DNA from 4 places in the Saccharicrinis aurantiacus genome. Region 2 is predicted to be linked to each of the others. Evidence: riboswitches for the same ligand, from Rfam matches in the RefSeq annotation. Region 2 holds a riboswitch; each other region holds the start of a gene.
The links. Region 2 has a riboswitch for cobalamin ahead of QMO11_RS02840 (TonB-dependent receptor). Riboswitches for the same ligand answer to the same signal wherever they lie in the genome.
Positions count from the first base shown of each region.

Region 1 (5,989 bases), on a different contig from region 2:
ATATTTCTTCGAATACGCTTGGTGCAAATAATTGATGATCGGGATTGTGGAATAATACACCTACTTTTTCGCGAATGTTGCGTAGGCCTTTTTTATTGTATTTATATGGCACATCCTTATAGCATATTTCTCCTTGACTAGGCTTGAAAACTCCATTTAGCATCATCATTAAAGTGGTTTTGCCCGCACCATTTGCGCCGAGCAAGGCTATCTTTTTACCTTTAGGAATGGATAAATTAATCCCATTTAACCCTTTGTCGCCATTGGGATATTTGTATACGATATTATTTAACTTGATGATGCTCATTAGTATGTTAAAAATAAAGCCAATGCTTGTATGCTCACTATAGTGGCAAGGGTTAAACTAAAACTTGCCGACTGTTTTGTATGGGCGTGTATAAATTCAAATTTATCATCAAAAGCTCTTGATTGCAAACCATAATGTGCTACCGACGATTCGTGAATAGAACCTATTAATAAACTGCTTATCAAAAAAGAAATAGACTCGTAAATGCCTTTTCGTTTGGTATAGGCCATTCTCGATTTCTGTGCAATCATTAATTGTTTAGCTCTTTCTACTACGCAATAAATATACTTATAGGTTAATATAAATAGCTCAATAAATAAACACGGAATACCAATTTTTCGCATGCTTGTGGCCATTTCTGATATTGATGTAGATATCATATAAAACAGAAATATGGTACACATGCCTATACTTTTACCGCAAATAAGTAATGCTTGCATGATGGATTCATTACTATGTCCCAGATAAAAATGCTCCAGTTTAATAAATGGAGTTCCTGCATTTATATTTATCACTATAGCCAAACAGCTAAAGGTAACAAACAAAAGTGGGATGCTTAATAATTTAGCGAGTTTTGCGATAGAAGTATTTGTGAATAGTAAAATGAGTGCTGAAAATAAAGCAATAATACCAAGGGAATAAAACACCGAATTAGACGATATAGCAAAAGCCAGCGACAGAAATATAAAAATATTCCGATGCCATAAATTGCATTTAGCTGCTTTCGATTTACCTTGGTATAACTCGCTTATTTGCATGCCTTAGCTTTTTTTCTTTTTTCGCTATAAATAATATAAGCGCCTATAATACCAACTCCAATTAATGTTTGTAAAGCAAATAGCAAAGTTTCCGCTTTATCACTTCCCGGTTCCCAAAAAGGTTCGAATATAGGTTCGAACGAAGCGTCAATTTGTTGAATTACTTCAACAGATTGATCATCGGTGCCATCAAAAAGAGATAAAGTATCGGCCATTCCAATCTGAAATAAAACGGCTGCAACAACTGCTATCCCTACCCAAAGTGTAATGCGTTTTGTTTTCGTCATTTTAATTGAGTTTGCTTAGTAATTTAATTTCCTCGCTGTTATAACGCGTAATCAGCTGATAGAATAGTACAGTTAATATACCTTCGATAATGGCTAATGGCAATTGCGACAGCGCAAAAACCGAAAGAAACTTTATTGTATTATCCATAATGGTATTTGCTTCGGATTGAAAAGCCATGGCCAACTGAACAGAAGTACACATGTAAATGCATAAATCTGAAAAGAACGCAGCTAAAAAGATAGACAACCACTGTGGAGCTTTTAATGAAGCAGCTAATTTATAAATACCTACCGCAACAAAAGCGCCAACCACTGCCATTGAAAAAGCATTGGCGCCTAAGGTTGTTATCCCTCCGTGTGCCAATAATAATGCCTGAAAAAGCAAAACAATGATTCCAATTATCGACATGCTTGAAGCGCCAAATAAGAGCGCTCCCATAGCAATACCAGTAAGATGAGAACTGCTCCCCGCAAGGGAAGGCAGTTTTAAAGAAGATAATACAAACACAAATGCACCCACTACAGCATAAAGAATTTTGGCCTGCGGTACTTCGTTAATCATCTTTTTTAGTTTGTTGAATCCAACTAATAAAAAAGGGATAAATGCAATCCACCAAAGGATGCTCCATTTAGCAGGTAAAAAACCTTCGGCAATGTGCATGGCGCTTAGTTGCGTATTTGCAATGAGTAGGGCAGAGAGCGTTGCGAATATCTTCTTCATCGAAATTATTTTGCTGCTATATGTGTTGATACCTTATTCACAATTAAGTCCGCCATAATAGGATCCTGACCAATTGGAGCAGTAAAATCGAAGCTGATGCCTTCGTATTCTGCTGTTAATTTTTCTAAGATGCCTGGGATATCGAAGCGGATGTGCATGCCGTTGTACAAGAAGTAAGGGAATATAACAAAATCACGTTCTCCTTTTTCATATAAATCTTTCACCACATCTTGTAACGATGGGTCAGCAATTTCCATGTGCGCGCCAGCCACGTTTTTAAATTCGTTTTTATCGGCAACAAGCTTTACGATGTAATTAAAATCTTCAATAGCATTTTTTGATTTGCTACCATGGCCTAAAATAATCAATGTTGTATTTTGCATCGATCTACAGTTTTTAAATGAATAAGTAGTTCAATGCCTGTGAGTATTTAATTATGGAGTTACCAATTCTATAATCAAATAGAGCAAATGAAATGATGTTTATTTCATTCTGCTTTTTATCCCGAAAGCACTGAATTAATTGTTTCTTGGCAGGTCTTCCGGCTCGCTTCATTCTTATCGGCCTTCCCATCTAACGATCAGACAGTGGCAAAAAGTAGTGATAAGAAACTTTTTGAAGCATACGGCTGCGGGTACAGCTCTCGAATTTAACGAGATTCCCATTTTAAGGTAATTGCTGAAAAGCAACATACCACCAATGCGCTGCAAATATAATTATTTGAAGTAAAGGAATGCATAATTATTTAATAAAATTAACATGTTGTATAGCGAATCTAAATAGCTAATGTTTTGTTCGTTAATAGTTATAGAGATAAGAAAATGAATATGTGTTCTTGTTTACTATAAAGTTGTTGCTTAGTGTATTATAGCTGGGTTGTTGCATGTAAATGCAGGTTTGTAATATGGTCATTATTTTGTTTTGTGACCAATAATATCCTCCATCTTTTGAGTGTAATGTTCCATTTCTAGGATTTTAATACCACCCTATATTTACACCAATGAAATTAACACTATTTAAGTGTTCGGTTTGGTATGATTATAGTAATGTTAAGAAAAGACAAATAATTATGAGGGGAAAGTACAGTTTTATTATTCTATTACAACTGATTTTATGTCTATACGGATGTTCCGATGATGATGGATTTAAGATGGTTGATGGCAATAACCCAACTTTAGAAATGGAGGATGCCGATATAAGAACCGATGTTGCAACAGGGTTTGTGCTAAAAGGACTTGCAAAGGATAATGATGGTTTGAGCCATATTACAATTAAAAGTAGTGAGTTAAATATTAATAAGAAGATTGATTTAATTCATTTATACGATAATTTATTGCATGAATATGAATTAGATTATGCAGTTACATCTAATGATAATATGCATGCCGCTTTAAGTAATGTTTTGGTAACAGTTTACGATGTGTTAGGTAATGCTACTGAAGCAGAAGTTAAGGTTGATTTTACAGGAGACTTTGAAAGTCCTCAATTTATTCAAGTGCCACCTTTAATTAATTACATTGCTTCTGGTGATAATATTATCTCTTATTCATTTGAATTAGAAGTAGAGGATAACAAGGAACTTGCTGAAGTATCTGTAAAAGTTGAGAAAATATCATACAACGAGGTTTTTGTTGACTTTCCTGATGATTATAGAAAATTCGCCACTCAAATTAACTTAGAGCTTCCTGGGGAGTCTGCAGATTATGAAGTTGTTATTCAGGCTAGAGATTATGAGAATAATGTGTCTGAGCATATTTCTATTATTAAAGTTTCTGAAATTCCTAACTACGAAAAGCTTTATGTAGTAGAAGGGGATGATGAGAGTGTTTTTGAGAACAATATTTTTGGTGTACCAATGATGGTTGAACGTGTTGATGATTTTGTCTACGAAACAGGTTATTATGTCAGTACTCCTAATACTGAAATAAGATTTTTACCGCAAAAAGATGGCTTTACTCCGGTTTGGTACGGTATTGATTCTAAAACAGATTTAATTGTAGCTGCCAAAGAAATGGATGATGCTTTGCCAATTGTAATTGCCGAAGCTGGTTATACAAAAGTTCGAATTAATATTTTAACCGGAGAATACTCTTTAACTAAATATACACCAACGGATGCTATTCCTACTGATGGTTTTCTTAATGGATCTCCAGGAGGACAAACAGATGTACCTGTAGAATTAGGTTTGGTTTGTCCAGCAACATGGTTTGGTCATATGGCATGGGAATTAGTTAGCCCTCAAATGTTAGTTCAGGATGACCAAAATCCATATATATATAGAACAGAATTTCACGTACCTGATGGTACTACTAATGTGAAATTTATAATAGCTCCTAAATCTACTCAAGCGCAACCAACGTGGTGGCATAAGCCTAATTATAAATGGGATGATCTAGATAATCCTGAAGCTGTACTGTTAAATGCAGGTAATAATCCTGGGAATTGGTCAGTTCCTGTAGGCGGTACTTATTGCTTCGAATTTGATGCACACTTGCTTAGACCTAAGTTGTATTTGAAGAGAGATTAAGCATAAAACATAACATTTTATAAGATTCCACAGCATAGCTATTTTATTAGCTATGCATGCTGGGGTGATTTATAATGCCTGTTAGATTGGGGTTTAAGAGGTTGAAACTTTATTGAAATGTCAATTAAAGAATGAAATAAAAATATATACAAATGAAGATATCAAAGATTTTATTAACATTACTGGGAGTACTCTGTACTACCTTGTCTTTTGCACAAGGCCAAACCGTTAGGGGTAATATAATATCGGGAAGTAACGAGCCCATGGCAGCAGTAACCGTTGTTGAGAAAGGAACTACAAATGGTATTATTTCTGACATAGATGGTAATTTTGAATTGCGCATTCAGGAAGCCCCTGCTACGCTTATTTTTTCTATGATTGGTTTTACAACAGTAGAGAAGGTAGTGAATGGTGGCGAAGATTTGAAAATTACTTTAAAAGAAGATTTTCTTGAACTTGAAGAAATGGTGGTAGTTGGTTATGGAGCTGTAAAAAAGAGCGATCTAACTAGTTCTATTACTTCAGTAAAAGGAGATGACTTAAAAGAAATAACCACCGGTAACCCTGTTAATGCATTGCAAGGTAAAGCTAACGGTGTTCAAGTTATCAATGGAGGAGGTCCGCGCTCTCAACCTAAAGTTGTGATTCGGGGAGCTACTACTATTAATGGATCTGATCCACTATATGTTGTTGATGGTGTACCAATGGGAACAGATATTAGTTTTTTAAATCAAAACGATATCGAAAGTATGGAAATTCTTAAGGATGCATCAGCAGCGGCTATTTATGGTACACGAGGTTCTAATGGTGTTATTTTAATTACCACAAAAAAAGGTGAGTCTGGTAAAACTAAATTTCAGTTTTCATCATCAATAGGTTTCAATACTTTAGCAAAGCCTGATTTAGCAGATGCACATGAGTACGAAAAAGTAATTCAAGCTCGATTTGCTAACGATGGTACTGGATCTAGCTGGAATGGTAAAACGAATTGGCAGCCCGGTGAAGGAACCGACTGGTGGGATGAAGTAGTAAATGACATTGCCATGGTGCAAAGTCACTCTCTAAGTTTCCAAGGAGGTAAAGAAAAGGTTCGTTATAGTGGTAGTATTGGTTATTATGGCGAGGATTCGAATTTTGATACAGGTTATTGGAATCGTATTAATGGTAGATTTAATGTTGGAGTTGACTTAACAAATAAATTAGATTTATCTGTTGATTTTGTTCCTGTAATGGAAGAGTGGCAAAATACACCTAATGCTTTGTCTTCTGTAATCAGAATGGATCCAACCACATCGGTTCGTCCAGAGGGGCCTTTAGATGATAATGAGTATAACAATTATGCACGTTCAAACAACAACACAGTTTGGAATCCAGCAGGTATTGTAAAAC
Region 1 is NZ_CANLCN010000005.1:168,737-174,725, forward strand. Features, by position in the region: gene QMO11_RS07995 (energy-coupling factor ABC transporter ATP-binding protein) at 1-307, opposite strand, end outside; gene cbiQ (cobalt ECF transporter T component CbiQ) at 307-1,065, opposite strand; gene QMO11_RS08005 (energy-coupling factor ABC transporter substrate-binding protein) at 1,056-1,352, opposite strand; gene QMO11_RS08010 (energy-coupling factor ABC transporter permease) at 1,354-2,073, opposite strand; gene QMO11_RS08015 (sirohydrochlorin chelatase) at 2,079-2,456, opposite strand; cobalamin riboswitch at 2,588-2,789, opposite strand; gene QMO11_RS08020 (cadherin repeat domain-containing protein) at 3,074-4,600, shown strand; gene QMO11_RS08025 (SusC/RagA family TonB-linked outer membrane protein) at 4,753-5,989, shown strand, end outside.
Region 1: it holds a riboswitch for cobalamin, as region 2 does, so the genes downstream of both, QMO11_RS08015 (sirohydrochlorin chelatase) here and QMO11_RS02840 (TonB-dependent receptor) in region 2, are expected to answer to the same signal.

Region 2 (5,989 bases):
CTATTACATCGCCCTTTTTAAAGTCTTTTTTAGGTGCACCAGATTCATCTTCAATCGAAAAGTTTGGGATAATAGGTAAGGCTGGGTTGGCAATTACTTTTAACTCTTGACCTACTTCTGATTCGTAACCATCTTTACTAGTAACTTTTACATGAAAGTGGTAGGCGCCAAGCGGCGCATCTGTAGGAACAGCAAAATGATCGTGAATATGGGTATTTCGTAATTCAGCAACTTCAAAGGTTTCATCAATAACTTTAAATTCGTCTGCTTCAGTAGCTGCCTCGCTATGCATTTCAACATGGTAACTGATAATTCTGTCTTCAGTTTCCATCTCTACATTAAAAGTAAATGATACTTGTCCGCCAAGAGGAATTTCTGCGCCATCGCCTATCTCTGCGCCAACGCTAAATTCAGAAATAACAGGGTGTAGAGCTTGTTTGGTATTGTCTTCTTTTTCACACGATGTGAATGTTAACGCAACAATAGCTACGAATAGGCCTAGTGATTTAAAATTTTTCATGTTTGTTTATTTATTATGATTATCTATTAGTTTCCGAATGGAATATTAACTGTGAGTTGTATGTTGCGCCCTGCTTCGGGCATGTTAATGCGTCGGTATATACTTAGGTGATTGTAATATTCTGTGTTTAATAAATTATCTACACGCAGCATAAAATCGGGCGATTGGCTTTTAGTTCCAAGTTTGCCACTTACACCCAAGTATACAATGGTAGATGCATTGGTAAAATTGCCAGGAACCTCGTTTTGTACCACACGAGTTTGTTCGGCCATATGTTTGGCGCCTAAAAAGGTATTGAGCAAATACGCTTTGGTTTTAGATAATTTGATTTTATAATTTACAGATGCATCCACACTTAAAGGCGGTGTAAACGGTAGCGGTGCATTGTTATCCAGGTTTAAGGCATATACATATTCGGCCAATACATCAAAACCCAAATTAGCGTTGGGCTTAACAAATAAACTAAGCTCGCCACCAGTTCTAATTGCTTCCGTCTCTTGGTAATTGTAAATTTGTCCGGCACCCACTATATCGTTAAATCCACCGCTAGGATGCGGAAAAATATAATTAGAAAAGTAGCTATAGAAAGCACCACCCGTAAGGTCGATATATTCACTTATGAAACTCAATTCCCCATCAAGCTGATACACCTCTTCTGGGTTTAGCTCAGGATTACCTATTTCGAAGCGTGCCGAGCTCCAAATCATACCATAAGCACTCAGTTCTCGTATTGACGGAACGCGGAAACTTTTGCCAAAACTGGCCTTGCCATGAAGCTTATCGCTCAATTGACTAGATATACCAATGGTACCTGTAATACTACTAAAGCTTCGATTTATAGGTGTAGATAATATGGAATCCGTTTCGTTTTGGTTACGCGGATTAATGTATTCTTCCACATCAATAAATCCGTAATCATACCTTAATCCTGCATCAAAAAAAGTTTCGGATCGAAGTTGTTTTTGGTAGTGCGTAAAAATACCACCAATTGCCTTTTCGTAGGCAGGTATGTTAAAGTTAAAACCACTGCGCAGGTTTTTAATGTACTGCCCGCTAAAGCCAGAAGTTAGTGTAGCAGTGCTCCACTTTATTTTATAATTGGCATTGGCCGATAGGGTGTGTAGTTGCAGCCCGGTATTGAGGTGATCATCCGGAAATACCTGAGTTTTTCCTGTAATATCCGTAAGGTGATCGTAATCGTTATGGATGTTATTTTGATAGGCAATATTGGTATTTAGCTGGTTCTCGCCATAATTTATACTCGTATGGTTCGAAACTCGAAAGTGATTTACCATTTGATACGGAATTTGGATATCGCGTTTACTTGCATCATGATCTATGGGAATTTGTGTTCTAATTTCCACCCCAAAGGCATCGGCATAAAAGCCCGTTTTTCGATAGAGGTTTGAGATTTGAAACGATGTATTCCCCCGATCAAACAGTTTGCCTATTTCCGTTGTGATGGCAGCCTCGCGTCCAGCCGTGTTTTTTACATTGTTGTTAAGGATAAGATTGTAGGTGTTGTATTCAATAGAATCTTTAGGAACCATCAAATCGGCAAAGTCGAGATAAGTGGCTCGCAATGTATAGTAATATTTATTTTTACGTTGCTTAATTAAAAAGCTAGTTCCTACAAGGTCGTTGTTGGTTTTACCTATTAATTTCACCTCGCCAACCGTACTATTGGGAGCAGGTATGTTTGAGGGCAATATTTCAATAACACCGGCCAAGGCATCGCTACCAAATTGTATAGAGGCTGGGCCTTTTATCACCTTTACATTTTCAATGGCATACTGATCGAGCTCAAGTCCATGTGTTTCGCCCCATTGCTGACCTTCTAACTTAACGCCATTATTAATTACGGCCACACGGTTAAAACTCATGCCTCTAATTATCGGCTTTGAAGCCGATGAGCCCACATCAATAGAACTAACGCCGGGTATTTTACTCAGCGTTTGCATTAAACTACCCGAAGCATTTTCGCTAATAAATTGCTGATCAACTTTAACGGCAGCCACACTTTGCATTTTTACTTCGCGTGCATACCTATCTGCGGTAACGCTTACTTCTGCAATATTTTCGTCGTTTTCTTCAAGGATGAAGCTTAGGTTTAAGTCTTTGTTTTTAAGGTTGATGGTTTTTTTAATGGTATTAAAACCAAGGTAGGATATGGTTAAATTATAAGTACCATTTTTCAGATTCTCTAATACAAAGTTTCCATTATTGTCGCAAATAGCCCCAAGTTCTCCTGGGTTTACACTGATGGTTGTAAAGGGCAGGGGTTGCTTATGCTTGTTCAGCACTCTTCCTTTAATGTCAGAAGCACTAAGCTGATGATGCCCCAAGCACAAAATGAGTAATAGTAATACAGTTTTCGTCTTCATGATCAGTTTAAAATATTCTATAAACTGAAACCTGAGGGAATGCCATAACTACTTTATAGCCAATAAAGCAATGTGGTTTTAGTATGTGGATTTCAATGTCACAAACTAACTTCTTATCCCGGAAGTTTCATTAGTATAATCTATAGGCAGGTTTCCTGACTTATCTCTGTTTTACAAAAACCTTCTCGCCAACTTGGCAATGGTAATGAGTATGTTGTAAAACGCCTGTTCTTGTATTAAGAACGTGAGACTTACAGTAGCGGGCACTGTTGCCGATTTTAACGGCATTCCCTTTTAACAAAAAATGCGACGCATTAATTGTTCACCTATTTGACTGCAAACGTAAACAAATATATTTTCGGAACAAAAGAACCAACTAAATCCTATCTAATTTATATTAATTCCAGATTGAAGTGCTAAGAAATGTTGCCGCGAGTATGCAAATAGCTTGTTCTAGTATAGCTAGGTCCTGTTTTCAAGAGCTTATTGGTTCATTATTAGTGTGATGTTGAAAAATAAAACTTCTAAAAACGCAACATAATATTAATCTATTTTATTAAATTTAATTTAAGTATTGCAGTAATAAACCGTCGGCTGGTCATCAACCTACCTTGATTGGACCCATGGATTTGGAAGAAGAGGCCGACGGAATTGCCGCAATATATTTATTTAAAATTGAATAAAATATGAGTTTTCAAAGTGATTTTGAACTATGGGAAGAAAAAATTGATGCTGTTAAAGCAGATGAAATTATTGAATTAAGAATTCCAGCCGATGAGCTTGCTGCTGATTCTGAAACCCTAGCCATTGAGGCCGCCAAAGATGTTGAGGCGTTTACAGCGGTAGGAATGGATGCTACCCTAATTGAGCAGCTTAAACCCTTGGCGGGAGCACTCCGCTTTTGCCAGGCAGAATGGATGGGCGAGTACCGTGCCCAAAAGGAAGCACAGCAAAAGTGGTCTATTGAAAGTGTTAAGGGGTATGAATTACAAAAGCACTTGTTGCGTAATTTTACCTTTGCTTACCGTAAACTACCTAATGTAATGAAAAAGGTGCGTAGGATACGTGAAGGAAGCGGGAATGCTGATATGGTTCAAGATTTATTAGAGTTAGGTGTGTTAGGACAAAAATATCCTGATCCGCTAACAGATATTAATTTTAATCTTGAAGTGCTTGATGTTTCAAGGAGTACTTCGCATAGTCTTTCTGAAATATTGGCTATTGCCAATGGTGATAGTGATGGCAGCTCAGAATCTAAAGTATTGCGCGATAAGGCATATACGCTATTGCTTAATATAAATAGGGAAGTGCGCGAGTATGCCCGTTTTATATTTTGGGATAATCCTGATAAGAAAAAGAAATACGTGCTTAGTTAATATTCTCAAAAGCCCTTATTTTACTAGTCCCCGAGTAGGTCTTACCCTTCCTCGGGGACTTTTTTTTATGTCTCAATGTAAATTATGGTATTCTCAGAGCAGTTTTAGCAACGCTCAGAGTATCTTTTTGCAATTTCAGAGCAAGCAGTAGCTGCTTCAGAGCAATAATTTGAAGTCCGTGAGTAAATTATCTAAAATTCAGAGAGATTTGCTTGTGTCTCAGAGGAGAGTGTTCATAACTATGTGTCAAGCTAAAATATAAAACATTACAATGAAATATATGTCATTTGATAATGTATTAATTAGATTTTATTTATCATGATGTTACTTTATTCTATTTGTAAAAGTTTCCATTACTCGTTTTGACTTTAAAAAATAAGGAATCCAAATACAGCAATTAATAAAAGGCCACAAACCTATTAAAAAGAGTGCTTTTTCTCCTAAGCTAAAATACATAATTGTACTAACCAATAAAGTAAAAAGTAAAAAGTAAATAAAGTAGGCGATCATTAATTTTGGAAAGCTACTTCGTTTTTTGATAAAGAGGATTGAATTTAATAAGCCAAATACTATTATTGAGATAAATCCTATGAGCAGAGCAAATCTAGATAAAAGATCTGTACTAGAGCTATTATTTAAATTTGGTGTAAGCCAAGAATTTATCCCCCAGTTTAGTTTAATAAGAAAGGATACGAACATTAATAGTGTCCATATTATTATGCCAATTGAAGGAATTAATACCCAACCCCTAATTTTTTTGTTTGCTCCGTTAAATTCAGGTGCAACTTCAGGATTATATTTATACCCCTTAAAGGCAAGCATAATGCAGATGCCAAATATTAAGGCAATAAAGAGTACGAAAAATGGATGAGGTCCTTCTTCAATATTTTTAGCTTGGCTGCCCGTATTGTACCATAAATTAAAGTTTAGTTTATCGAAAACACTTTTATTGTTATCAAGGTAGGATAAATAATCATCACTATTAATGTGGTCTTGCGTAGTCTTATAGTTATAATTTAAATAGAGTTCTTTATCATGGTATTTAACGGTTCTTGAAAAATTGAAACCATCACCACTTATGGTTTCCTTTTCGTTTTTTATGCGCCATTCATAGGGAAGGTTTGCAATTATGGTTTGAGTAATATTTAAAGGATAAATTAAGGCTAATGGGCTCTTTCTGTTCGGATAAGTTTGACGTCGTAATATATCTTGAATAGATCGAGCACTCAATGTTGTAGATATGTTTTTAGTGTTTAAGGAATCTAAATAATTCCAAAAATTATCAATTATATATGAGTGTCTAATTTCAATTCTATTTTCCTCAATATCATCTTTATACCAAAACTTACCTATTGTATCTATACGAGAATATCTATTAGCATAGCTTTTTAAATATTCATTTTGAATGTTACTTAGCGAAATGTTCTTGAATATTGTACGTTTGAAATCTGCATTTCTACCTGTAATTATTGTTTTTACATCTAAACGAGTTGCAGCTTCGGTGCTATTAGAATTAAATATTTCTTCTATTTTAGATTCGCCAGGATTCTTTAAAGGAAGTGCACTTAGCTTAGTAGTTCCATTTTTAATTAGCAGTCCTTTTTCATAATTGGGAAAAAAAATATTATTCAAATTGCCCCCTTGATTTGTTATTGTTGGGTCAATATAAATTGTGTCTTGATTGTCGATTAAGCAATTTACACAATGAT
Region 2 is NZ_CANLCN010000001.1:778,331-784,319, forward strand. Features, by position in the region: gene QMO11_RS02835 (DUF4625 domain-containing protein) at 1-520, opposite strand, end outside; gene QMO11_RS02840 (TonB-dependent receptor) at 547-2,904, opposite strand; cobalamin riboswitch at 3,033-3,249, opposite strand; gene QMO11_RS02845 (hypothetical protein) at 3,591-4,280, shown strand; gene QMO11_RS02850 (DUF3857 domain-containing protein) at 4,605-5,989, opposite strand, start outside.

Region 3 (5,989 bases), on a different contig from region 2:
AAGGATACTCTTTTCTTAAACTTATAATGGATATTACTTTTTGCTTATGATGCTTGTATACATGAACCCATGCCCACTCATTTTCAAGCTTAACTACTTGCTGGTCGAATTGCTGAATACCTTCGTTGTTATAAGAGAGCATTTGATCACTCCATGCCACTAACGAATCGTTTTCATAAATTAAAAAATCATACCCCTCGGGTTTATCGTTTAAAGATTTTTCTACAAGTTTCCATGGAGTTTCCTTATCTAATGCTTTAAGCACACCAGTGGAATATTCCTGAGCTTCATGTTTTTTTTCTATCAAGGTAGTTCTAAAGCTACGCAGATTAAAAGCACCATCAGTATTATGCTTGTATATTGAGGCAAATATTATTGACAATAATACAGATACTACAAACAGAACATGAATGGATTTTATTTTATCAATCATTGAAGATAGACTCATAAACTAGTTTTCAATAGAAATTAATCGTGATGATATGGTTGATTCTTTAATATTGTAAAAGCACGATAAATTTGCTCAACAAAAATAAGGCGTACCATTTGGTGCGAGAATGTCATTGCTGATAAAGATACTTTTCCATTGCTTTTTTTATAAACTTCATCGGAGAAACCATAAGGTCCACCGATTACAAACACCAGTCTCTTTAAACCTCTTAGCATTTTTTGCTCCATAAAATTAGAAAAACCACGAGAAGAAAAACTCTTACCTCCTTCATCTAATAATATCAACTCATCGCCCGATTGTAATTGAGCCAATATAAGCTCCCCTTCTTTTTGCTTTTGCTGAAGAGCTTTCATATTCTTTGTATTCTTAATATCAGTAATTACCTTCATTTCAAAAGGCACATAATGCTTAAGTCTATCTATAAATTTAGAAATTCCTTTTTCAAGATATTGCTCATCGGTTTTACCAATTACAACCAAAACTACTTTCATTCTAACAAAAAAACTAATGTTACGTAAAACGTATTAAAATAATATACGCATTGCCATATTATACTAAATACATAACTAATATTATACCATTTAAGTAAAAAATGCATCACAAATAAACAAAAATAAGTAAAGATATAGTGGATTAATATTTGGATCGGTTATTTTTGTTTGACCAAAACATAAAAATATGACAAACCTAAATTTTAGAATACACACACCATTGCTTGTAATTCTTCTTTTAATGGGAATTACTATAGAGAGTTCTGCTCAATTTCCTACGGAAATTACCAAGGCAACACAGAGTGCAAACTCGCCTGAGTTATCAGAATACTTCAATTCTAAAATAGAATTAGTTCTGCCCGAGAAATCAGGTGTTTTTAGCAAAGAACAAGCTCAACTAGTAATGAGCAGCTTTTTTAAAAACAACCCAGCCCAAAGCTTTAAAATAATACACCAAAGCAACAGACAAAGCTCTTCATTTGCTATTGGGAAATACAAAACACAAAATAATATTTTTAGATTTTATTTTCTGACAAAAACAACTGAAGATAAAACCTTTATACATCAATTAAGAATAGAACAAGAAGATGATTAATGAGTCAGTTTTAAATACAATTGTTGACAACGCAATTAAAGAAGATATTGGGGATGGTGATCACTCATCTCAATCATGCATTCCGGATACCGCAATTGGTAAGATGCAACTTTTAGCCAAAGAAGATGGAGTTTTAGCAGGTGTAGAAATTGGCGAACACATTTTCAGAAGATTTGACCCTAACATTAAAATTGAAACATTTATTAAAGACGGTGCAGTTATAAAACCTGGAGATGTTGTTTTAACAGTTGAGGGTAAAGTGCTTGATTTACTAAAAGCAGAAAGACTTGTTCTTAATATGATGCAGCGCATGAGTGGTATTGCTACCAACACGCGCAAATATGTAACTGAACTAGAAGGCTTGCACACACGAATACTTGATACCAGAAAAACGACTCCTGGGCTAAGGGAAATTGAAAAACTTGCTGTAAAAATAGGTGGTGGTGTAAACCATAGAATCGGACTATACGATATGGTGATGCTTAAGGACAACCATATTGATTTTGCTGGCGGCATTGAAAAAGCTGTAGCAAAAGTTAAGCAATACTTAAAAGAGAAAAATAAGGATCTCAAGATTGAAGTTGAAGTGCGAGATTTTGATGAATTAAATCAAGTACTCGCCATTGAGGGAGTGCAGAGAGTTATGCTTGATAACTTCACTCCTGCCGATACTAAAAAAGCAGTAGAACTAATAAACGGAAGACTTGAGACTGAGTCATCGGGTGGTATTACTTTTGAAACTATTAGAGCTTATGCTGAGTGCGGGGTTGATTATATTTCGGTTGGTGCATTAACACACCATATTAAAAGTTTAGATTTAAGTTTAAAAGCTCTATGAATCAAATTATGCAATACGACTTTGAACTTGAATTTAAGGTAAGAGATTACGAGTGCGACCTACAAGGCATTGTAAATAACTCAGTATATCAAAATTACTTAGAGCATACACGCCATGAGTTTTTAGACTCCATTGGACTTAACTTTTCCAAGTTGTTTGATGATGGTATAGTAGCTGTTGTTGCTCGTATCGATTTAGCCTATAAAACTCCACTAAAAAGTAACGACAAGTTTGTTGTAAAAACAAGGGTTGAACTTAAAGGAGTTAAGTATATCTTTCATCAAGACATATATCGCCTCAGCGATAATAAAATTTGCTTAAAAGGCATTGTGACAACCACTAGTTTAATAAATGGGAAGCTTGGTATTTCTGAAGAAATTATTAAACCATTACAAAATATTATTGATCAACGATCATAAAACAAAAATCCCAGTGAAGTTAACTTCACTGGGATTTTTTATATTTTCAAAATCGCTTTGAGAACGATTCTATCTGAACAAACACTTACCAGGGTTCTCACCTACTAATATTTCTTTATCTTCTTCGTTTAGACCATAACTGTCAAAAACAACTACTTTATCTTCATCAGAAACAGTAGCAAAGAACTCTGCACTCCTACTACTTACACTTATTGCATCAAATACCTTTGTACTATATCTATCTTCAGGAAATAAGATTTTCGCTGAAGAAAGGTCATCTTCACTAATTCGCATCGAGTATGTACCTTCATTTATATAATATAGAGTGGTTCCTCCAAGAGAAATAGCTATACCATCTCGTCCTTTACCAACATATCCACCAAAAGGATAATTAGTAACAGTGCGTTCACCCTCCTCGTTTGTATTATACGAGATACGGACTAAACCTGCGTTTGATTTTGGACTTTCACCTTCACCTTCGCACAATACCCACAAGTTACTATGCACATCAATAACCATATCTACTGGATTAACTAATGTTTCAATCTTAACAGTATCGATAGTCTGATTTCTCACTAAATCAACAATCATAATACCATTTTCAAGATCACTTGTATTAGCAACATAAACCAACTTACCTTTATCGTAAGCTATTTTTGTAGGATTAATTCCAACTTTAATGGTTTCTTTAATTGAAAGAGTTGTAGCATCTATTTTCAAAAGTTCTCCTGAGGTCATTTCATCTGCTCCTGCTATTGTAGCATAAACAAAGGTATCAGAAACACAAACCACATCTGTTGCATTAGCCACTGACGCTGATGTCATTTCTGATTTAAAATCATCGAGGTTCACTTTTTCGATAACAGAACTATTCCCCTCCGACATTAAAAAATACCCTTTTTCCGATCCGAAAGAGGCCGCCAACATTTCTCCTGTTAATGGTCTATCATTTATTTCGTTAAAAAGCTCGTTGGTTAAAGTATCTGCATGATAATGCGTAACACTTCCGTTTGCACTACCACTACCTTGGTTCATTACAAAGGTTCCTACAATAGAGGTTTCTTTACCATAGTTGGAGTTGTTGATACTGCATGAAACAGATATTACACAAAAAACCAATAATATGCTTGGAAAAAAATTCTTCATTCTGATTATTCTGATTTTTTAAAACGTACTAACAATATAATTTTCAAAGTGCAAATATAAGATTACCTATTAATTAATGTGTAATATCTATGAAATTATTAAACATCACCAATTAAGTTTAAATTAATAGCCCATCGAGAAGAGAATATTTATATAGAAGATATTTTCATCTTTTATACCTAAACATTAGCACGGAATAAAAACATCAATTATATTTGCGCAAAATTTTGGTTCCATAATTTTTATGGATTAAAAGGGAATCCGGTGATCACTTTAGTGAAATTCCGGAGCTGTACCCGCAGCTGTAAGTTTCTAAACAATTATTGCATCTCACACCACTGTTAATACTATTAATGGGAAGGTAGCAATAATAAGAAACGAGCCAGAAGACCTACCAAATATTGTTTAACAAAAGCTTCGGGAGCTAGGCTGTTAAGGATATTCTTAATTGAAGGTCTTTTCTATTTCTCCCCTTGCGTTTATGATTTTTTCAGATGTATATAAAATTAGGCATTTGCTTAGTTATTATTGGACTTTATTCATTTCAATTATTCGGACAGGACACATTTTCTGAAGAAGAGTCGCTCTTTTTAGCAGGCTTAGATACCGTATATATTGATAATGTAGATGTAGTAAGTAAAAAAATAAACCTATATGAGGTTGGTGGTAAAAAGGAAACGTTTACGCCAATGCAAAAACAAACAACAGAGGCAGGTAACTTAAGTGACTTAATATCAAGATACCAGCCCATATACGTTAAATCTGATGCTGGCGGACTTTCTTCCATTCGAGTAAGGGGTACTTCAGACAATCACACCTCTGTTAAACTTAGAGGATTAGAAATAAATTCTCAAACCCTAGGAAGTTATAATTCAAGTAATGCTCCTGTATTTTTATTTGATCAAGTAGAGTTAACCTATGGTAGTTCAACAGCTACAAAAGGATCTGGCTCAATAGGAGGAAACGTAAACCTAGGCTTAGAGAACAAATATAACGCAGGAGTTAACTCTGAGGTAAAATTAAGCGCTGGTAGTTTTGGTGAATACATGGCTGGTGCTAAAGTATTTGCAAGCAATGGCAAATTCGAATCAATATCAAGGTTAGCTTATTACGAAAAAGAGAATAACTTCCCATTTACCAATACATCAAGCTACGACTTTGAAAAACAAGAATTTCCAAGAGACACACAAAAAAATGCACGCATAGAAAACCTCAATTTCATACAACAACTTAACTATAAGTGGAATAAAGACAAAAGCATTTCGTCCGTAATTTGGTTGGCTAAAAACAGACACGAAGGTCAACCTAACATGAATGAAAATCAAAACCCGAACACCAGATACCTTGAGGATGAAAACATACGAACATGGGTGCAATTTGACAACATAACAAATGGCATAAACTATTACATAGGGGCTGGATACGTTTTTGATAATGCCATTGACTACAATAATAAAGCTCAAAAAATAGCAACTCAACGAATTATTGCCGAAACAGGTGCATCTAAAGAGTACAATAAAATAAGCGTTAAAGCCGGAATGCGCAATGTTTATATTAAACCTGATGTATATGCTTATGATGAGAATATAGATGAGAATAGGTTTTCCGTATTTGCTTCGCTACTTTATAAGCCATACCCTTGGTTAAAAACTACCTTAAATCTAAGACAGCAAGTTGTTACTGAGTTTAACGCACCATTCACTCCTTCCATAGGGTTTGATGCCCGCCTTTGGTACAATTCTCAGAGTATAATATCTGTTTTAGGAAGTTTACAAAGAGCATATAGAATCCCCACTCTGAATGATAGGTTTTGGGGTCAAGATGGGTATACAGGAAATAAAAACATTAGTCCGGAAGATGCCACTAGCTACGAACTAGGTTTTAATTACTTATATGCTCTTGATGATAAGTGGGTAGCCAATGCAAAAATAAATGCATTCTATATGGATGTTGACAATTGGTTAATGTGGATTCAAGGTACCAATGGTTGGTATGCCGAAAATATTGCCCACGTAATTAGCAACGGAGTTGAGTTTAGTGGTTCGCTTA
Region 3 is NZ_CANLCN010000015.1:11,280-17,268, forward strand. Features, by position in the region: gene QMO11_RS15825 (sensor histidine kinase) at 1-448, opposite strand, end outside; gene rlmH (23S rRNA (pseudouridine(1915)-N(3))-methyltransferase RlmH) at 469-942, opposite strand; gene QMO11_RS15835 (DUF4783 domain-containing protein) at 1,130-1,537, shown strand; gene nadC (carboxylating nicotinate-nucleotide diphosphorylase) at 1,530-2,375, shown strand; gene QMO11_RS15845 (acyl-CoA thioesterase) at 2,372-2,794, shown strand; gene QMO11_RS15850 (YncE family protein) at 2,864-3,940, opposite strand; cobalamin riboswitch at 4,152-4,353, shown strand; gene QMO11_RS15855 (TonB-dependent receptor) at 4,435-5,989, shown strand, end outside.
Region 3: it holds a riboswitch for cobalamin, as region 2 does, so the genes downstream of both, QMO11_RS15855 (TonB-dependent receptor) here and QMO11_RS02840 (TonB-dependent receptor) in region 2, are expected to answer to the same signal.

Region 4 (5,989 bases), on a different contig from region 2:
AAATCCGGATCATATTAAAATATCTACAAAACTTGTAGGTTCATATGCGATAGTGTTAACGTTAATGTTATTGGTTGCCGTAATAAGTGTTATTACAGTTTACAAATCTGAAAAATTATCTACTATTCAAGCTAAAATAGAATATTCTATTTCGATACTTAGGATAACCGACCAGCATATGATTGCCTATCGTACGGATAGGAAAGACTATAGGCCAAGGATTGTAATAGATAGGGCAGCGGCAGCAGCAAAAGAATTGGATGCTATTAAACAGGATATTCCTAACGAATTGGTTTTGGTTTTTGATTCAGTACAAAGCGAGATTGCTCAAATGCCAAATTACGCACGTAAATATTTTGATAAGGCCCAAGAGTGTGATAGTCTAATGGGTGTTAGTATACAGAGTCTTACTGATTTTTATTCTTTACTCAATAAAGAAAAAAATATTTCAAATAGGGCAAAATTTGAGTTTAATAGTTATCTAAATGTAATAAATGTTGAACTAAAATCTCATTCTTTTCAATTGGGGAGGTATACCGAAGATGAGGAGCTTATGGCAAACTTATCTTTAATGGGTGATAAGCTTGTAAGTTTAAATAAAAATTTGTCGCCCGAATTAGTTAATTGTGCAGATAAACTCCATACAACTATAATCGAATTTCGAGCTCAGGCAAAAAATGCAGGTTGGTTAGGGTGGAAAGTTGAACAATTTTCGAGCAATTCAACGGTACGCTTGGCAAAAATTTCTAAAAAGTCTGCCTTAGTTTTTAAAGAATCATTGCATCAACAAATTATTATTATCGGAATAGTTATTCTTTTATCAATTATCTTAATTTGTTTGGTTGCTGTTTTAATTAATAGATCAATCTCTAACGGACTCGGTATTGTAGCTAATGCAGCAGAGAGTATTGCCAATGGTGATTTAAAAGTAAATTTTACTCAAAGTCAGTTAAGCAGAAAAGATGAGATAGGAGCTGTAAATGTATCTTTCTCAAAAATGATGGAAAGTTTGATAAGTATCATTAAGAATATTGAACACACATCGGATACACTTGAAGAATCGGCTAAGGAACTAAATGGTGGTGCTCAAAACTTATCCGCAGATGCAAATAACCAAGCAGCCTCGATTGAAGAAATAAGTGCTACTGTTGAGGATATTACTGTTGAAATAGATAAGAATGCTAATAATTCGATTAAAACAAGTAAACTTTCTGATGAGTCTGTTAATCATATTGTGAATTTAGGGAATCAGAACTCTGAGCAATTATCAAAATCAATGGAAATATTGGCTCAAACTAAGTTTGTTAATCATTTAGCTCTTCAAACTAATATTTTAGCCTTAAATGCGGCTATTGAAGCGGCTAAAGCAGGTGATGCAGGTAAAGGGTTTGGTGTGGTTTCTAATGAGGTAAAAAGATTAGCAGAAAGCAGTAAAGAGGCCTCGATGGTAATAACAGGCATAACCAAAGATGGTGTTAAATTATCAGAAGAGGGTGGTGAGATGTTAGAGGTAATATTGCCAAATATCCAAAATGTAAACGCACTTATACAAGATATCTCAGGGGCTAGTAATTCTCAACGTCAGAAATCAGAATACATCAAGGATGCCTTGATTGCTTTGAGTAATGTATCACAAAATAACGTTTCTCAAGCCGAAGAGTTATCAGCTCAAGCTGAGGAGTTAAATTCGCATGCTTCTTTATTGAGGGAGCAGGTTAAATTCTTTAAATTATAAGTTTAACCATTTGTAAATAGTCTTAATATAAAGCAAAAATATGTTTTATATTAAGACTGAATTTCTTGCAAGCTATATATGCGAAAGTCTTAATGTATATTGTAGCTTCATTATTATTGTGTTATCGCTCGTGACAACATTCGTCGTCATATTCAAGGTCTGCTTTAACGGCTACTATGGCTACGCCAACAATGGCTGCTGTACTTAATATATCGCCAGCAACGCTAGAGCGAGAAACAAAATATTGATCGCCTCTATTATTATACGATTGGTAGTTGGTTTTATAAACTGAAGCACACCAAAATTTGCTTTTGATATAATTCTTCTGAGTTTTAGTATCGTTATTGTAAGTTAAGAAACAATTGATTTTAAGGGGTGAATTTTCTTTTGTGAAGAAGTGTTTGGTTACTGTTCTGAGTGCGCTTTCTTCGTATACTTTTTGTGTAGAATCGGCTAGGGTAGTGTTAATAAAACCACTGCTTAGATTATAACTGTTTATTGTAATACTAGCTTTAGGTGGTATAAAACCCGACCTGTCGGAATGTTCAATAACTCCATTGCTGATACTACTGCTACTTTCGTAGTGATTTCCGATTGCATAAGTAGAAGTTTGGCTTCTGGACGACATTATTGAATTTAAGGGGTTAATTGGTAGGCTTTGTCCATTAATTATTACTGCCGATTGTTCCCAGTTGATAAAAATTGGGTCGTCCGATTTATTGTAGATGGTTAGTTGTAATGGGCAGTTTCTGCCTGCAAAAGAGTATTTTACTTCTAGCGTATCATCCTGATATAAGAAATAATTTGAATCAAGATTTAGGAGATTGCTCTGCAGCGATGTAAATTGAAAAGAGGTACATGCTGTAAAGCTAATAAGAGTAAAACTGGTGATTAGCAGAATGTTATTTTTCATGATTAGATTGTCTTAGTTTTTGGTTATGAGTTTTTTGAACTCAATATTTAGACAATCTAATCTCGAATTTCACGTATTATTAATCAAGTGGCATTAAATCCAACACTACCATCTCACTCTTGGAGCCTAATCGCATGGGAGGGCCGGAAGTCCCAATACCTTGCGAAACAAACATCTGGGTTCCGTTGAAGTTATGATAGCCATACGAATATTTAAAAATTAATTTAATGAGCCAGGTAAATGGAAACAATTGCCCGGCATGCGTATGTCCTGAAAGAAATAAATCAATACCTTTTTCATTGATATATTTAATGCCAGCAGGGCTATGGTGTAGCAAAATACTAGGTTTATTATCGTCTAATACTAAATCATCCAATACGCTTTTTATGGTTTTTCTTTCAGCTGTTTTATCCTCAATATGTTCTTCTTTGTAATATGCAGAGTCGTCCTCTGCCATGTAATTAAGTCCAATAAGTTGTACTCCTTCAAAATTGAATATTTCGTTTTCAAGAACCGTAATTCCAATTTCCCGTACAGCCTCCTTCGCCCTTTTTGAACCTATAATAATATCATGATTACCTTCGATAAAGAATATGGGAACATCTAGTTTTTTGAAGGGAGCGATGCTGTTTTTGTCTAATTCAACAACGCCATCAAATAAGTCGCCTGTTATTACAACTGCATCAACATGGGCATCAATAGTTTTGTTTACAATGTTTTTAACAAATTCGTGCCCTCTAAATGGACCAATGTGCATATCAGATAAGTGCATTATGTGTAATTCTTTTTTTAGGCCTTCTATTTTTATTTCCTGATGTTTTACACGTGTGTGTGATGCATTACAAATAGAGTAAGCAATAATCAAAAGGGTGGTAGATAATACAACGATACCTGCGTATTTGGGCTCAATATGTATGAAGATTAATACAATGTCTACTAATACAACAGCGAATACTAAGAATGCTAATGTTCCCATTAATACGGAGGCAATAATAAATTGCGAATCGCTAAAGCTCCCCATTTCATGTCTAATCATTAAGAAGCTTGTAGCTACAAAGAATAGTACAATACAAAGCATTGCATAAAAAGGTTTGTTTAATTCTTTGATGAAATAACCGTAGAATCGTTTAATGAGATAGATGTTAACAACAATAATTGCAATGGACACAAAGGTAGGTAGTAGAGTGAAGAATAAATGTCTCATATAAATATAAGGGTTTGATTTTCGAAGTTTTAAGATAGTAATTTTAATATTATAAATAGTATAATGGATATAGTAATTGTTGAAAAAGCTCTTGTAGTTCCATCAAAAGTATTTGCATATTATCATGTATATCTATTAATTAGATTAAGCCATTTGTGCAGAATTTCTAAATAAGATCTTGGGTGGTTTAATCTTAATATAATGGATTAGTATCTATTATAACTGGCAAATTATTAAGAATATCTTTTACGTTTGCTCGGTTTTTATAATACGGATCAATATGGCGCCATATGATTGTACCATCTGTATTAATAATATATGTGGCGGGTATGGGTAGTTGTTCTGATTCGTCGGAATGTGTTTCTTTTAATTTGGCACCTAAAGCTATATTGTAAATGGTTCGCGTTGTTTTAGAAGGAGTAAAGGTAACACCAAAAGTATCCGATATTTCGTAATTTTCATCATGAAGAAGTGTGAATTTGGCACCAGTTTTATCTTTCATGATATTAAGATACTCTGGTTTTTCTGGAGATATGGCTATTAGTTGTGCACCTCTATCTGCAATTAAGTGTAAGCTATCTTGCATTGCAGCCAAATGTTTGTTGCACACAGGGCACCAAAATCCTCGATAGAATATAATCACAACAGGGCCATCTTTTAAAGCATCGTTTAACGAAAACAATTCGCCCTTATCCGTAGTGGCCTTAAAATTATTAATGTAGCTTCCTATATCTATGCCTTTTGCATCTATGGCTTTAATTTTTTCTTGCGAATAAATATTAATACTTAATAGTATTGCGGCTATTAGTGATAATGTTTTCATGATGCTAGTATTAGTTGTTTATTCTTATTGTCGTATAAATTAATGAACCTGACAGTATGAATAAAAAAAAGCACCCCCTTTGGAGCGCTTTTCTTTGAAAAACATTGTTATACAGATAATACTAGATTCGACCAATTGGCATATCGGTCTACGTTGTTGCAATAAAATGTTTTTGAAAATGCGTGGGGATATAATTTACGGATAGAAAGTACCCTAGGTACTTAACCGATTTTGCTTTAACTCCCGAAAGCTACTTTCAAATATTGATTATTGGTAGGTATTCTGACTTACTCCTCCTTTAATTGCCTTCCCATTGCTTTGGGAGCAACAGTGACATGTTAATTAAAAGATTAGCCTAACGGCTAGAGATTACAGCAGCGGGTACTGTTTAGGATTCTCACCTAATTCCCTTGGCAAATAAAATATTTGCACTTCCAAAATCTGAAACAAATGTATGTAATGTTTATCTATTTGGCAATGTTATTAAACGGATTTATTTAAAAGTTGTCCAAAATATTCCTCTATAGTGTTGGTATTCTGAATTTAGTGATAGAGTAAAAATAGTATTGTTTTCTTTTGTAGGAATTATCTGTAGATTTAGTCTCCTAAAAAGTGTGGTTTATGTCAAAAAAATATTATTGTTATTTGGTGTCTTATTTCGTTGTTTTGGTAGTTTGTACTTCGTGGACAGATAGGAATCTTTTTACAGTATGGGTAAAGAGTGGTGATATTATTTTAGTTAAAGGAGAAGAAAGAAAGTTATCTGATTTAAAAGAACTAACGAAGGAATACATTGCAAACCCTAACAATGAGTCTTGGTTGCCTAGTAAACGTTCAAAGCGTGTGCACTTTTTCGGAGATACTCAAGTGTCTATAGCAGTTGTTTCAATACAAACAGATCGTGATGTTACGTATGGGTTTTATATCGATGTTCAGAATGAGTTAGAGAAAGCATATGCTGAACTGCGAGAAGAATTGGCTCAAAAGAAATTTGGGACTACTTATGGTTCTTTATCTTCAAAAAAGCAAAAGGCAATTAATACCGTATTTCCAATTCGAATATCCGAAGCAGAACCAAATTGGGTAAGAGGAAAAGATGGGGAGTTAAGGCGAAATTCTTCTTGGTATTATTAACATAAAAGGGCATCCATTTCTGAATGCCCTTAATTACGAAGCTAAAATTTTCGATATTTTGAATTTTATAAAAGCCCTCTATCTTCTAATAAAGCTTTTTCGTTTGGTTCTTGTCCTCTAAAGTTTTTATACAATACCATTGGATCTTCAGTGCCTCCTTTTTCAAGTACATTAGTTCTA
Region 4 is NZ_CANLCN010000005.1:202,479-208,467, forward strand. Features, by position in the region: gene QMO11_RS08100 (methyl-accepting chemotaxis protein) at 1-1,735, shown strand, start outside; gene QMO11_RS08105 (hypothetical protein) at 1,857-2,648, opposite strand; gene QMO11_RS08110 (metallophosphoesterase) at 2,728-3,852, opposite strand; gene QMO11_RS08115 (peroxiredoxin-like family protein) at 4,046-4,675, opposite strand; cobalamin riboswitch at 4,931-5,129, opposite strand; gene QMO11_RS08120 (biopolymer transporter ExbD) at 5,297-5,809, shown strand; gene QMO11_RS08125 (M3 family metallopeptidase) at 5,875-5,989, opposite strand, start outside.
Region 4: it holds a riboswitch for cobalamin, as region 2 does, so the genes downstream of both, QMO11_RS08115 (peroxiredoxin-like family protein) here and QMO11_RS02840 (TonB-dependent receptor) in region 2, are expected to answer to the same signal.